2 regions of the Anaerostipes rhamnosivorans genome follow, and region 1 is predicted to be linked to the other one. Evidence: riboswitches for the same ligand, from Rfam matches in the RefSeq annotation. Region 1 holds a riboswitch; the other holds the start of a gene.
The links. A riboswitch is a leader RNA that binds a small molecule or an ion and turns the genes downstream of it on or off. The one in region 1 is predicted to bind ZMP and ZTP.
Positions count from the first base shown of each region.

Region 2: another riboswitch for ZMP and ZTP. It lies ahead of AR1Y2_RS13065 (IMP cyclohydrolase); the one in region 1 lies ahead of pflA (pyruvate formate-lyase-activating protein).

Region 1 covers NZ_CP040058.1:3,308,323-3,316,234, forward strand. Annotated here, with positions in the region: gene panB (3-methyl-2-oxobutanoate hydroxymethyltransferase) at 1-32, opposite strand, end outside; gene AR1Y2_RS16375 (Rossmann-like and DUF2520 domain-containing protein) at 29-877, opposite strand; gene AR1Y2_RS16380 (AEC family transporter) at 1,056-1,994, shown strand; gene AR1Y2_RS16385 (class I SAM-dependent methyltransferase) at 2,060-2,692, shown strand; gene bioD (dethiobiotin synthase) at 2,735-3,397, opposite strand; gene AR1Y2_RS16395 (biotin transporter BioY) at 3,394-3,960, opposite strand; gene spoIIR (stage II sporulation protein R) at 4,751-5,353, opposite strand; ZMP/ZTP riboswitch at 5,521-5,605, shown strand; gene pflA (pyruvate formate-lyase-activating protein) at 5,727-6,452, shown strand; gene pflB (formate C-acetyltransferase) at 6,446-7,912, shown strand, end outside.
Region 2 covers NZ_CP040058.1:2,631,686-2,639,597, reverse strand. Annotated here, with positions in the region: gene sigE (RNA polymerase sporulation sigma factor SigE) at 1-524, shown strand, start outside; gene AR1Y2_RS13080 (GH25 family lysozyme) at 914-2,332, shown strand; gene AR1Y2_RS13075 (GH25 family lysozyme) at 2,491-3,879, shown strand; gene AR1Y2_RS13070 (methylglyoxal synthase) at 3,961-4,320, shown strand; ZMP/ZTP riboswitch at 4,409-4,488, shown strand; gene AR1Y2_RS13065 (IMP cyclohydrolase) at 4,652-5,365, shown strand; gene AR1Y2_RS13060 (phosphoribosylaminoimidazolecarboxamide formyltransferase) at 5,375-6,553, shown strand; gene AR1Y2_RS13055 (MerR family transcriptional regulator) at 6,595-7,329, opposite strand; gene AR1Y2_RS13050 (TIGR03915 family putative DNA repair protein) at 7,520-7,912, opposite strand, start outside.

The sequences.
Region 1 (7,912 bases):
ATCTTCTGAAATGTACTGACTGTGTTCTTCAATGTTCTTCCTCCAATATTCTCTCCATATGTTCATAACTCCTGGACGGATGCCTGTCTTTTGCAATCCTGACCAATTCCCTGCAAAGAGGAACATAGATCTCCTTTTCCTCCCCGGACAGGGCACCCAAATGTCTCGTCACCGTGGATACATCATTGCGCTCCACCGGGCCTGTCAGAGCCTCTTTGGGGCCTGAATCAAGAATATTCTCAAGATTCTGCCGTACTAAAGGTGCAAGGGCGGCAAGCCCTTCCTGCGGGGTAAAACCACAGTCTTGTAAAAGGTTCAAAGCCTGGTTCATCAGGGCTGCCATCTGATTGGATGCCATAACTGCCGCTGCATGATAACGGACCTTCTTCTCCGCCTGGATCTCTACAATCCGGTTGGGAAGCGGACTCAAAAAAGAAAGCATCTGATCCTTGTGCGCCTGCTCACCTTCCAGAGTAAATAAAGCCTTGCTGAGTTCTTCATATGAAGTTGTTTTACTGTTAAATGGAAACATTGGATGGATAGAATAGCCGTAAGCCCCTGCTTCGGTTATTTCAGAGAAAATAGCGGAACTTAGAGATCCGCTGCAGTGACAGATAAACTTTTCCCGGACCGGAAAAGTTCTGAGCTGTTCCCACACGCCTGCGATCTGGCTGTCGGGAACCGTAATGAAAAGAACATCACACATTGATAATAATTTGTCAAACGTATCAAAATGTATTGTGCCTGTTTCTTTGGCCGCCTGTCGGGCTGACTCCCCGCTGCGGCTTAAGTACCCCACTACCGGGATACCAAAATGTACGAAATACCTGCCTAAGGAACAGCCTGCTTTGCCTGCTCCGATAAATCCTGCTTTCATACGGAAATATCACCTGCCTTTATGAGGTGATGTCCTTTAAAAATTTGTTCACTGGTATGATTTCTCTACGGAATACCATCCAAGGGTACTATATCACCTCATATTTGAATAAGCAAGGAAAAATACAATGTTTGAATTGTTCTTTTTTATTTGCTATAATCTCTCCCGGAGGAAACCTATGAACGATTTTATTTTCAGCTTAAATTCTACTGTCCCCGTCTTTTTTATGATCTTCCTCGGATGGCTCCTGAAAGAGAAGGGATGGTTTAACGAAAACTTTGTAAACACAGCCAACAAGTTTGTATTCAATGCAGCGCTTCCCGCACTTTTGTTCCGCGATATTTCCAGCGCTCCTTTAAAACAGGCATTCAACTTAAAATACTTTCTGTTCTGCATGATCGTAACCACTCTGATGTTTTTAGGTATCTGGATCCTTGCAGAATTGTTGATAAAGGACAAGACTATGATCGGGGCCTTTGTACAGGCCTCTTTCCGAGGCAGCGCAGCGATCCTTGGTATCGCATTTATTGAAAATATTTATGGACACTCCACGATGGGACCGCTGATGATCGTAGCCAGCGTCCCTCTGTATAATATTTTCTCTGTCATTGTGCTGACCGTGCGTGGACCCGGCTCCGGCTCCGGCAGTTTTAGGTCCGCTTTTAAAAATATCATTCGAAATCCGATCATCTTGGGGATCCTGGCCGGTCTTCCGTTTTCTTACCTGGCTGTGGATTTCCCTCCCGTGATCGACAAATGCCTCAATGAACTGGCCGTGACGGCTACGCCTGTGGCATTGCTCTGCGTGGGGGCCGGTTTTGAGGGAGCCAAGGCCTTAAGGAAGCTTGGTCCTACCATGACCGCTGCTGCCATTAAGCTTTTTATCCTGCCACTTATCTTCCTTCCCCCGGCCGTCTATTTTGGATTCCGTGGAGAAGGACTGATCGCTATCCTGATTATGCTGGGCTCTCCGACCACGGTGAGCTGCTATGTCATGGCCAAAGCAATGGACAACGACCATGCCCTGACTTCCAGCATTGTGGTAGCCGCAACCGTATTATCGTCCGTCAGTCTCACATTATGGGTTTATTTGTTGCGGATGTTTTCCTTTATCTGATATAATCATTGTGAAGGACAATAGAAAAATAAGAGAAATAACCAAGGAAAGAGAGGAGCGTGCTTATGAAAGATGTAAAAGAACGTTCTGCAAAGATTTACAATAAAAAAGCTGAAAAATATGAGAAGACCATCAGCGGCAAGATGTCTGTTTCCCTGGAGCAGGAAATGATCAAAAAGATCTGCGTTCGGGACAACGACAAGATACTGGATGTAGGCTGCGGCACAGGAACCCTGCTGTCCGGTCTGACGCGCTGGAGAAATGCCGAGGGGTACGGAGTGGATGTTTCTGAGGAGATGATCCGCAGAGCCAGCGCCGACTTCCCGGATCTGCATTTCCAGGTGGCAAGCAGCGATGATCTGGATTTTGAAGACAACACGTTCCGTATCATCACCGTGTGCAGTGCATTCCACCATTTCCCCAACCAGGCGGAATTCATCCAGAAAGCTGCCAGACTGCTGACCCCGGGAGGACGTCTCTATATCGGTGTCGTGGCCTTCCCCGAGCTCATAAGGATTTCCGGGAACATTGCGGACAAGGTACTTCCGTCCTGTAAGGTCAAACGGCCATCTACCCATGAGATCCTGGGTATGTTTAAAGCTGCCGGACTCACAAAGTTCCGGGTACATAAACTAAAAAAACTGCTCATGATCTCGGCAAAAAAGCCGGAATCCGAGGCTTTGCCTTCTGAGGCATAACTTATGAAATTCCCTCATTTGATTTGAGGGAATTTTTTGTTTTCACAAAAAGCAGCTGACATCTATTTCCTCTGCGTCATCAGCCACACCGGTCACTTTTATACCTGTCAAACGCTCAATCTGATACCGGTTGTCCTCATGGATCAGATCTCCTCTTTTAAAATGATTCATCACGATTCCGCAGATCTCAAAACCTTTCATCGCCGCATATTCTGCCGTGGTCACGGCTGCCTGGATGGCACCCAGTCCGGAAGGCGCCACGATCAACAGCTGAAACCCTGTCAGAGTTGCCACATCGGTGAGCATCATCATCTCATCATCATCTGCCCTCAGCGGACAGACAATTCCGCCACAGCCTTCAGCCACCACATAGTCAAACCTCTTCTGAATCTCCAAAAAACTCTGTGAGACCACATCTTTCTCAATCGGCCTTCCGCTCATTTTAGCCGCCAGATGTGGGGAGACCGATGGTTCATAGACGTATGCCACATACTGGTCCGGCGGACCAGAAAGCCCCGATTTCCTGCACACATAATCCGCGTCCCCCGGCACCAGCCTGTCTTCTGACCAGACAGCTCCGCTTAAGGCCGGTTTGAAGTACCCAGCGTCGATCCCCTGCCTGCGCAGAGTTTTTACGAGCAAGGCAGAAATATATGTCTTTCCTATATCTGTGCCAGTCGCCGTCACAAAAATACCGTTTTTCATACTCTATGGCCCTCCCCTAACAGGTCTGTGCCCAGGTATGCTTTTACCCTTTCTGCAAATGCAGAGGCGGCCACACACAGCAATGCATCTCCCGGCAGATCCAGGGGAAATGCAGACAGTATCACAGCAGCAAATGGTGTTTTCTGCCCTAAATATGTATTCAAAATCATATACTTATAACTGAATCCGATCAAGTAGGTAACAGCCATCCCTGCGAAAGCAGCAGGCAAATATGCTCTGAGTCCCTCCCTCCTTTGCCTGCCGCAAAGAATTCCCGTGATCCAGGCCCCGGCAATAAATCCAATGAGATATCCAAAGCTTGGCCGCAGCATATACTGTATGCCTCCTCCCGCCGCAAAAACAGGAACCCCGGCAAGTCCCACAAGGACATAAATTCCCATAGAAATACTCCCGTACCTTGGGCCGAGAAGCATCCCTGCAAGCAGTACAAATAAAAATTGAAGAGTAAAATAGTCCATAAACGGCACCGGGATCTGAATGAATGCTCCAGCCGCAGTCAGGGCAGCAAACATACCGCACAACACAATCCATCGGGTTTCCATAGTTTTTCTCAAAACGATTTCCCCTTTCCTTTCGTTAAACTCATTTCGTAACCCGCTTATTGTATCATTTCGCCTTTCTATTGTAAACTATTTTTGATTATTTGGTTTACAATACATCTCGCAAATCCGCTACATCAGCATGACCTGAAAGATCAAGAGCATGGTGATCCCCAGTGAGATCAATAAGATGGATCTGTAAAAGTCTTTCATTTCCTTTGTTTTTTCTTTGTTCCATTTATTTCTCATCTGTACTCTCTCCTTACATCTATCTTGATAAATTAGACGCCTGAAAAAACGAAAAAGTTGCATTTCATTTCTCTATTTGTATTTATGGTTCCCGGATGAAACGAAAAAAAAGAAGGTATTTTACGGAATACACCCGTAAAATTCCCTCTTCTTAATTGATATGTATCCTCGGCAGTTATCTCAATAATAACCGGAAAGCCACCAGCATTACGATCCCTGCGGTTATCAGCAGCAAAGACTTATAGAAATACTTCACTTCCCAAACTTCGTGTCTCCTTGAACTCTTCCTCACCCATACCATCTCCTTCTCTTTTCCTCTTCCTTTGAAGAGACAGGCAGCGGTCCGTATCGCCGCCCACATCCAGTAAGATTGTTAAAACATTGGTCAAAGTTTCCGTTCACATAGGTCAGTCGTATGTTGGAAATATCTTGTATTGTTATAAAAAATTAAAACTTTTGTAACTTTATTATACCAACTCTTACAAGAAATTTCAACTATTGGATTAGTTAATTTTTGTGAGAATATTTAGTAAATATTACCTTATCACTCCAGCCACTGCAAAAACCATGGCAGCTTCTTTTTTTTCTTCTCCAGCTTCTTCACTCCTTTTTCCCCCACCTGTTGCTCCAGTTTTTTTCTGGTCTTTTTGTCTTTGGCTGCCTCACTCTCCTTTGTAATGCAGAGATCCGGAAACATCACGCACCACCAGTTATGGCCTGCAGCATCTCCAAGATCGATTCTCAGCGCATCGTAAGTACCTTTTGGAAAAACATAGCTTCCGTAATCTTTTTGGGGGAATTCTTCTCTGGTCATATACACTTTCACCGGGAGCTCCCTTCCGTTTTTCTTTAATGTAGTCTTAGCCACTTTTGCAATTTCCTGTTTCTTGCTGGCCAATACTTTCTCGGCTTCTTCCTTTGTCTTTGCATGTTCCATATACGGCTTTAAATACTTTACGACCTGATCCCGGACCAGCAGCTTTTCAGCCTGGTCTTTTTTGCTGTCGCTGTTTGCGCGGATATGGAATCGCACAACTTTCTGCTTTATATTTTCATTCACTCTGTCATCTTTTCCTTTTGACCATACAGCGCCGAGGATCACGGCAGCGGCCAGGAACAGCATCCAGATCTTTGATTTTTTCTTCATACTATGAACATGCCCGGATTTTCTAAATTTTAAACATGAAAACTTTTATCAGATACCCAGTGGACAAGTAGGAAATGCCGCGTTACGATGGAGCTGGCTAAAAATTTAACACACCAAATTTCAAATCCGGGGTTGACATCCTGGTGTCAGGTATAGTATTTTAAAGTCATAAGTCATATGACTGACGGACAAGTGGAGTTTACCACAGGAAGTATGACAACGAATTTTTAGCCGACCGTCTGGGCACTTTGCCTGGACGTGCGGCTTTTTTTATTCCATTAGGAAAGTTCTGCGAACCTCCCTATGAAATAAAAAAGCCCTGCAGGCAGTATGCACACCAGGCAGCCAATCAACATTTTTACAGGAGGTTCCTATGATTGTTGGACACATCCATTCCATGGAATCCATGGGATTAGTCGATGGCCCCGGCATCCGCACCGTGATCTTTTTTCAGGGCTGTGCCCTCCGGTGTAAGTTCTGTCACAACCCAGACACCTGGGAATTTACAGGTGGTGAAGAACTGACCCCGGAAGCGCTGGTCAAAAAGATCTCCCGCTTCAAACCGTACTTTAAGCAGAACGGCGGAGTAACCTTTTCGGGTGGAGAGCCGCTGATGCAGCCGGAGTTTTTACTGGAAACATTAAAACTCTGCAAACAGGAAGAAATTCATACATGCATTGACACCGCCGGCGTTGGACAGGGAAATTACGACGAGATTCTTTCTTACACAGATCTTGTACTTCTGGATCTCAAAGAAATAACAAAACCGGCATACGAGTCTATGACCGGAAGGCCTATGGACCGTTTTGATGAATTTTTAGAGGCATTAAAACGAAACGGCACAAAGATCTGGATCCGGCATGTAGTGGTTCCGGGGCTTACGGACAGCGAAGAACACATGAGGGAATTAAAAGCATACATAGACCGAATACCCAACGTGGAAAAGGTAGAACTGCTTCCCTATCATTTGCTCGGCATCAATAAATATGAGGTGATGAATCTTTCTTATCCTCTCTCAAATGTTCCGGCAATGGACAAGGAACAAACCAGACACTTTCAGGAAACCTATTTTAATCAATATGGAGGAAAACAATGTTAAACCAATGGAACGGCTTTAAAGAAGGAAAATGGACTAAGGAAACGAACGTAAGGGATTTTATCCAGAAAAACTATACATTGTACGAAGGTGATGACACCTTCCTGGCAGGTGTTACCGATAGAACTCAAAAAGTGTGGAACAAATGCGAAGAACTGCTCTCAGAGGAGACAAAAAAAGGCGGCGTTTTAGATGTGGAAACTGACATTATTTCCGGCATTACAAACTTTGCCCCTGGATACATCGACAAAGAAAATGAAGTCATTGTCGGTCTCCAGACAGATGCGCCCCTGAAACGTATCGTCAACTTATACGGCGGAAAAAGGATGGCCCATTCTTCCCTGGAACAGTATGGATATAAGCTGAATCCAGAAATTGACCGCCACTTCAATGAATACCGCAAAACACATAATGAAGGTGTGTTTGATGCATATCCGCAGCGCACAAGACTTGCAAGGACTGCAGGACTTTTAACTGGTCTTCCGGATGCATACGGACGCGGACGTGTCATCGGCGACTACCGCCGTGTCGCTCTTTACGGAATTGATTATCTTGTGGAAGAAAAGAAACGTGACCTGGATGCCCTGGACGGACCGATGAGTGAAGAACGTATCCGCGCAAGAGAAGAAGTATCCGAACAGATCCGCGCTTTAGGGGATATCAAAGAAATGGCTGCGTCCTACGGAGTTGACATCTCCAAGCCTGCATCTAACGCGAAAGAAGCAGTACAGGCCTTGTACATGGCTTATCTCGCCGGTGTAAAGGAAAACAACGGAGCTGCCACATCCCTCGGACGTACCTCTACCTTCCTTGATATTTACATCCAGCGTGACCTTGAAAGCGGAGTTCTGACCGAAAAAGAAGCACAGGAACTGATTGACCAGTTTATTATCAAGCTGCGTCTTGTGAGACATTTAAGAACGCCGGAATATGATGAGCTGTTCGGCGGTGATCCTACCTGGATCACAGAGTCTATCGGCGGCATCGGCATTAACAGCAAACCATTGGTAACTAAGACTTCTTTCCGTTACCTCCACACTCTGTACAACCTGGGAACCGCACCGGAGCCAAACCTGACCGTACTCTGGTCTGAGAAGCTTCCAGCAAACTTCAAGAAGTTCTGCTCCAAGGTTTCCATTGATACAGATTCCATTCAGTACGAAAACGACGACGTTATGCGCCCGATCTACGGAGACGATTACGCTATCGCCTGCTGTGTATCTGCAATGAAGGTCGGAAAACAGACCCAGCTGTTTGGTGCTCGCTGCAACCTTGCCAAATCTCTGTTATACGCTATCAACGGCGGTATCGACGAGAAGAAAGGCATTGAAGTTATCCCTGGAATTGAACCGATCACTGATGACGTACTGGATTATGACAAGGTTTGGACAAACTATAAAAAGGTTCTGGCCTATGTGGCAGAATTGTATGTAGATACTGTCAACATCATTCATTACATGCAC
Region 2 (7,912 bases), 680 kb from region 1:
TTGTGTACATAGCAAAAAAATTTGACAATACGGGAATTGGGGTGGAGGATTTGATCTCCATTGGGACCATTGGGCTGATAAAAGCGATCAATACATTTAACCCAGCGAAAAAGATCAAACTTGCCACCTATGCTTCCAGATGTATCGAGAATGAAATTCTGATGTATTTAAGAAGGAACAACAAGACAAAAATGGAAGTGTCCATCGATGAGCCTCTGAACGTAGATTGGGATGGAAATGAACTGCTTTTGTCAGATATCCTCGGAACGGATGAGGATATCATCTACAGGGATCTGGAACACGAGGTGGACCGGAAGCTCTTGCTGAATGCAATGAAGATCCTCTCTGACCGGGAAAGAAAGATCATTGAGTTGAGATTTGGCATCAATCAGAAAGATGGAGAAGAAAAAACGCAGAAGGAGGTTGCGGATCTAATGGGAATCTCTCAATCCTATATTTCAAGATTAGAGAAAAAAATCATCAAGAGATTAAAGAGAGAGATGTCCAGGATGGGTTGTGTTTAAAAAGAAATTAGAGAGGTGTGCTGCATTATTATACTTTATATGCAGCACACTTTTTTCATTACCATAGGAAAGTTCTTCGAACCTCCCTATGGAACAAAAAAGCCCTACGGGCATTATGCACACAAATGCGTGAGGAAATTATTTGACCACGTCAAATCGCATTTAGCGCCCAAAGTTGTCAAGCCCCTCAAAGAGTGAGGGGCTGGGGAGATGAAGTGGGCTTGCCCACTTTGTTCTTCCTGGGAAGGTTTTCAAGATCTCTCGATGAATTAAAAATACCTTATGGAGGGTCCCGCCCACATTGGCTTGGGAAATTTTTCTTCTCTTTTATCTTTGGAAAATCATGAGAAAAATGATATACTACACAAAGAGATAAAAGGAGGAGGAAAATGAGATTAAAAGGGATAAAAAGTAAGATTGCAGTATTATCTTCAGTGTTAGTGCTGGCCGCCGGAGTTTGGACAGTAAGCAGTGTTCCGATTATGGCGGAAACAAAAAGCGCGGAAGAAAATGATCCGGCCAACAGCTGGAGATATAAAGATGGAAAGCCCATAAAGCAGCAGGAAGAAATAGGGCCTTCTGTAAACAGCAGAGGCGCAAGGGCAGTATCGAATGCTTGGAAAAATGTAAATGGAGTGTTTTTGAATTCTTTGGGCGATCCGATTCCTAACGCAACAGCCAAAGGGATTGACGTGAGCAAATGGGATGGAAAGATTGACTGGAACAAAGTCAAAGCAGACGGGATTGACTATGCGATCCTAAGAGTGGGATACGGCGAGAATCTTAAAAGCCAGGATGATCCTACATGGGCATATAATTCTTCTGAATGTGAGAGAATCGGCATGCCTTATGGTGTTTATATTTATTCCTATGCGACAAACACTACAAAAGCAAAAAGTGAAGCAGAACACGTGATACGCCTGATCAAAGGGAAGAAGCTTTCTTATCCAATCTATTATGACATGGAGGATGAGAAGTACCAGGGAGGATTGTCCAATAAAAAACTGTCGGATATCGCAGATACCTTCATAAAAACATTGAACAATGCAGGCTATAAAAATGTAGGCGTCTATGCCAATAAATATTGGTTTTCCTCACTTTTAACAAGCAGTGTGTTTGATAAAAATCCTAGATGGGTGGCACAGTATAATTACCGCTGTGATTATAAAGGAGATTATCACATGTGGCAAAGTACCTCTACCGGTACGGTCAGTGGTATTGGTACAAATGTAGATTTAAACTTTAAGATTGGATCCTGGAACGTAAACGCTTATCATACAGCAGCGGTTTCTTCTGTGAAGTTGAATAAGACAAGTCTGGGTCTCAAAAATGGATCTTCCTATACACTGAAAAAGTCCATTTCACCGTCCAATGCAGGAAATAAAAATGTGACATGGAGCAGCTCGAATAAGAAAGTTGCAGTGGTTTCTTCTAGCGGAAAGGTTACTGCCAAAGGAGTTGGAAAAGCAACCATTACAGCGAAGTCATCTAACGGAAAGAAGGCAGCGTGCAAAGTCACTGTCCGGCCTAAGACCAATAAAATTAAAAAGCTCAAGAAATTCGGAAAGAAAAGCATCAAGATTACATGGTCAAAAGTGAGCGGGACGACAAAATACCAAATCTATATGTCTAAAAAGAAATCTTCTGGTTTTAAACGGATTAAGACTGCTTCCTCAAAATCCGCCAGCTATACAAAAAAGAGCCTGAAAAGAGGCAGGCGTTATTATTTCAAAGTCCGTTCATACAAAACGGTAGGGAAAACAAAGTATTACAGCAGTTTTAGTTCTGTCAAATCATTAAAACGTTAAAATAAGGAAGAATACAATGCAATAGAGAAAGAAGATCCTATAGGGGATCTTTTTTCTGTTTCATGAATGAATTCATGTGAGATATAATAGATATAGCCATTCCATTATCCATATGGTATAATAATCCTACAAATGTAAGATTATTGAAAGGAGAAGACATGGCAAATCTTAAGATAAAGGTATGTAATAGGTTTTTTGCCGTTTTCATGGCAGTGGGGATGGGGCTGGCGCCTGCCGCTCAGACAGTGTATGGCAGCCAGCAGAATGTACAGCAGGAAAAGAAAGAAAGCGGGAAAGAAGACAGCTGGCGTTATAAGGATGGAAAGCCCATTTACTCAACTGAGGGGCAGATGGCTAGCAGATCTGCCAGGGGTTACAGCAATGCCTGGAATAAAGTCAACGGGATGTTTGTAAATGATCTTGGCAGCCCGATTCCAGGTGCATGGGCAAAAGGAATTGATGTCAGCCACCATCAGAAAAAGATTGACTGGGAGAAAGTGAAGGCATCCGGTATTGACTTTGTTATTCTCCGGTGTGGCTATGGGATGAATCAACCAGAGCAAGATGATGATCAATGGCTTCGAAACGTATCGGAATGTGAACGGCTGAATATACCATATGGAGTTTATCTCTATTCCTATGCAGACACAGTAGAAAAAGCAAAAAGCGAAGCTGACCATGTGATCCGATTGATACAGGACAGGAAACTTTCCTATCCTATTTATTACGATCTGGAAGAAAACGATATATATAAACTTTCAAACTCCAAAGTGGCACAGATAGCAGGCGCTTTTGCAGACAGATTAAAGGCAAACGGCTATACGAATGTCGGAATCTATGCTAATAAAGAATGGTTTGAGAAGAAACTGACAGATAAGTTATTCCAAAAGTACCCCAGATGGATTGCACAGTACAATAGTGTCTGTAGTTATTCTGGAAGTTACATTATGTGGCAGAGCACCGACAAAGGAAATGTTCCGGGAATCAACGGATATGTAGATCTGAATTTTTTGATCAAAAGCATTCCGGCAAAGAGCTTTAAACTGAGTAAGAAGTCGCTGTCGCTGAAAAGGGGTTCCTCTTATACGCTGAAAAGTTACACAGAGCCAAAAAACGCATTTCCAACCGTCAGGTGGTCCAGCTCCAATTCATCGGTGGCGTCCATCAGTTCTGCAGGTAAAGTGACAGCAAAAAAAGTCGGCACAGCAGTGATTACGGGAACAAGTGGAAGTGGCAAAAAAGTATCCTGTAAAATCACAGTGATTCCAAAATCCAATAAGATCAAAAAACTAAAAAAGAGCGGGTCAAAGGGGATCAAAATAACATGGTCAAAGGTCTCTGGTGTGACAAAGTACCAGATTTATATGTCCAAGAAAAAATCATCTGGGTATAAGCGGATCGCGACAGTGTCAGTGAAAAAATCATCTTATACAAAAGGTAAATTAACAAAGAAAAAGCGGTATTATTTTAAGGTCAGATCCTATCAGACAGTCAGGAAAAAGAAAATATATAGTCAGTTTTCTTCTGTAAAGTCTCTGAAACGCTGATCTAAAGATATTCCTCTTGAAAAAATAGCGCCTATAGTGTAGATTGGCTTTACAGTCAATAAACATCAGGAGGATAAAATTATGATAATTGCATTGATTGCACATGATAAGAAAAAAGATGAGATGGTGGAATTTGCAAAAAAGAATAAAGAGACTTTAGCAAAGTATAACTTAGTTGCAACTGGTACTACCGGAAAAAGAGTGGAGGAAGCCACCGGCCTTCCTGTAAAGCGATATCTGTCAGGACCTTATGGCGGTGACCAGCAGTTAGGCGGCAGGATTGCAGAAGGAAAGATTGGACTGGTTGTGTTCTTCCGGGACCCATTGACAGCGCAGCCTCATGAGCCGGATGTTTCAGCGCTGCTTCGTGTCTGTGATGTACACAACGTACCGGCAGTTACAAATACTGCTGCCGCAGAACTGATGATACAGATGTTTTAGTTTTAGATGAAGATTATCCGCGGATTACAGGCTTTACGGTTTCTGAAAATTAACTTGAAAAATGGCGGATCATAGTGTATATTTATTTTGAAAGCTGTGCGACTGGCGGATAGTGGAGAAACCACGGGGAGCACGGTAGTAGACATGTCGGCCGCCTGGGCAACTTTTATTTAGTATGCCCAGGCGGCTGTTTTATTCTATAGGATAGTTTTCCCTATGGAATAAAACAGCCCTGCGGGCGTTATGAACACAAATGCGTGAGGAATCATTTGACTACGTCAAATCGCATTTGGTACGCAAAGTAAACAAGCCAAAAGGAGGATGTAAGACAATGAAGATGTTGTCATTGGAAGACGAGTTAAAAGGGAATTCATATCCTGGCAGAGGGATTGTGATTGGAAAATCACCCAACGGAACTTATGCAGTAACTGCATACTTTATCATGGGAAGAAGTGAGAACAGCAGAAACCGTGTGTTTATTGAGGACGGAAAAGGAATCCGAACCCAGGCATTTGATCCATCCAAGTTGAGCGACCCAAGTCTTATCATCTATGCCCCGGTGAAGGTGCTTGGGAATAAGACGATTGTGACTAACGGAGATCAGACAGATACGATCTATGAGCTTATGGATAAACAGCAGACGTTTGAACAGGCACTTCGCACAAGAGAGTTTGAGCCGGATGCTCCGAATTATACTCCGCGTATTTCAGGTATCATGCACGTGGAAAATGGAACTTACAATTATGCCATGTCCATTTTAAAAAGCAATAACGGCAATCCGAATGCATGCAACCGCTATACATTTGCTTACGAAAATCCAGTAAACGGGGAAGGCCATTTCATCCATACCTATATGCAGGATGGGGATCCGCTCCCAAGCTTTGAAGGAGAACCGAAGTTAGTTGGTGTGGAGGATGACATCGAGACATTTACAGGCCGTATTTGGGACAGCCTGAATGAGGATAATAAAGTGTCACTGTTTGTAAGGTATATCAATATCGAAACAGGAGAATATGAAACAAGGATCGTGAACAAGAATCAATAGGAGGAAACCATGAAGGAATTAGAATTAAAATACGGATGCAATCCAAACCAGAAACCGTCAAGGATCTACATGGAAGATGGAGAACTGCCGATCAAAGTGTTAAGTGGAAAGCCAGGATACATTAATTTCCTTGATGCATTAAATGGCTGGCAGCTGGTGAAGGAACTGAAGAAAGCAACCGGACTTCCGGCAGCGGCTTCCTTTAAACATGTCTCACCGGCAGGTGCGGCAGTAGGACTTCCCATGTCAGATGTAGAAAAGAAAATCTATTGGGTGGATGATATGGATATGGAATTTACCCCTCCCGCCAATGCTTACGCCAGGGCAAGAGGAGCAGACAGGATGTCTTCTTTCGGAGATTTTATTTCACTTTCTGATGTGTGTGACGCAGCCACAGCAAAGATTATCAAAAGAGAAGTTTCCGACGGAGTGATCGCTCCAGGATATGAGCCGGAAGCGCTTGAGATCTTAAACGAAAAGAAAAAAGGGAACTACAATGTGATCGAGATTGATCCGGATTATGTGCCTGCTCCGATCGAACGCAAAGAAGTGTTTGGCATCACTTTTGAACAGGGAAGGAATGAGCTGAACATCGACAAAGATTTCTTTAACGATATTGTCACAGAAAATAAGGAAATTCCTGACTCCGCAAAAATCGACCTGGCCATTGCCATGATCACATTGAAGTATACACAGTCTAACTCTGTCTGCTATGCAAAGGATGGACAGGCCATCGGTATCGGTGCCGGACAGCAGTCCAGGATCCATTGTACACGCCTGGCAGGACAGAAGGCGGATAACTGGTATCTGCGCCAGGCACCGAAAGTTATGGGACTGCAGTTCGTTGACGGTATCCGCAGAGCGGACCGTGACAATGCCATTGATTTGTATATCGGAGATGATTATATGGATGTTCTGGCTGACGGAGAGTGGGAAAACATCTTTAAAGTGAAGCCAGAAGTATTTACGAGAGAAGAAAAACGAGAATGGCTTTCGCAGCTGACAGGAGTCGCTCTTGGATCTGATGCGTTTTTCCCATTTGGGGATAACATTGAGAGGGCTCACAAGAGTGGTGTCTCTTATGTGGCTGAGCCGGGCGGTTCTATCCGTGATGACCATGTTATTGAAACATGCAACAAATACAATATGGCTATGTGTTTTACAGGAATCCGTTTATTCCATCACTAAATCATAAAGGGAGAGAAATCATTATGATTTCTCTCCCTTGCCTATGAATGGGACTGGCAGTAAATGCGGATCGCGTCTGAAACAAACTGGGCAGTGCCCTGTCCTCCAGCGCGGTCAATGGACTCCTTCATCCTGTCATCACCGGTGTACATAGTACCGAGAGAGGCGAGGATATCGTCGGTACAAGTATAATACTGGTCTGTGATCGACTGCTTTAAGGCTTCAACTTGCTTTTTTACAGTTTCAGATGCCGGATCTTCGGCTTTCAGACGGCCGAATTCCACAAAGTTTGCCATAAACTTTGTATTCATGAACTTTAGGTCCTCCTCTGTATAGTCCTGGGTCTTTTGTTCGTATTCCTGGAAAGCTTCTGTTTGGCCCCAACTCTTTTTTGCCTCGGCTTTATAGTTTTCCAGTGTCTGTTTGTCAAATGCCTGATAATTCAATGGCTCCACTCCTAACTTCTGTATTCCAAGAGCAAAATCAATCAGATGTTCCAGACGATCCTTTTTCAGCATTAATAGTTCAATCTGCTGGTCCAGCGCTTTTTGCCGGTCAAAGTCCGGACGGTCTAAAATCTGTCTGATGTCTTTTAGAGAGAACTCAAGCTCACGGAACAGTAAAATATGCTGAAGACGTTCTAACGCCTGAGCTCCATACAGACGGTAGCCAGCCTCTGAGATTCGGTCAGGACATAAGAGTCCGATCTCGTCATAATAGTGGAGGGTGCGCACACTGACACCGGTTAATCTGCTTACTTCTCTTACTGTTTTCATCTTGGTCTCCTCCTGGTAAGATAAGAATAGCCCATAACGCCACGTGAGAGTCAAGAGTTTTTCTCCATTATCTCCAGTCGGCTCTGGAAAGGCCTCCTTCCGACAATGGGGAAAAACTTATACCCACAGGGCACACCGCATTTTATACCCTTCGGGTGGGCGTGCTCCGCACGATAAAGTATCCCTTGGATCACTGAAACTCGGTCATGTGTTTTCGGTACCAGAGCGGCATCATGGTTCTCTGGCAGCGGGGATTTTTTCTTGCCTCCACTCCGATGGTTTCAAAGAAAGCCTTCCAAAGGTCCGTATAGATATCGGAGCGCTCGGACTCTTTTAAGCGGCTCAGTTCATTCTCTGACAGTATTGTCATGTAATAGTCCTGGTCAGATGGATGGATTACAGCGGTTTTTCTGTTGTCATCGATGATCATCCAGTTCTCGGAGGGCATGCGGTCCGTAAATTGGGGAGCCAGGATGGTGAGGACATCGCATTTGGGCTCGATATGAGCGATAAGGACCTTGTCCACTTCTGAAAACCGGAGGAATTCCCGGAATAGATGAGCTTCATTGGACACCTTCCGGTC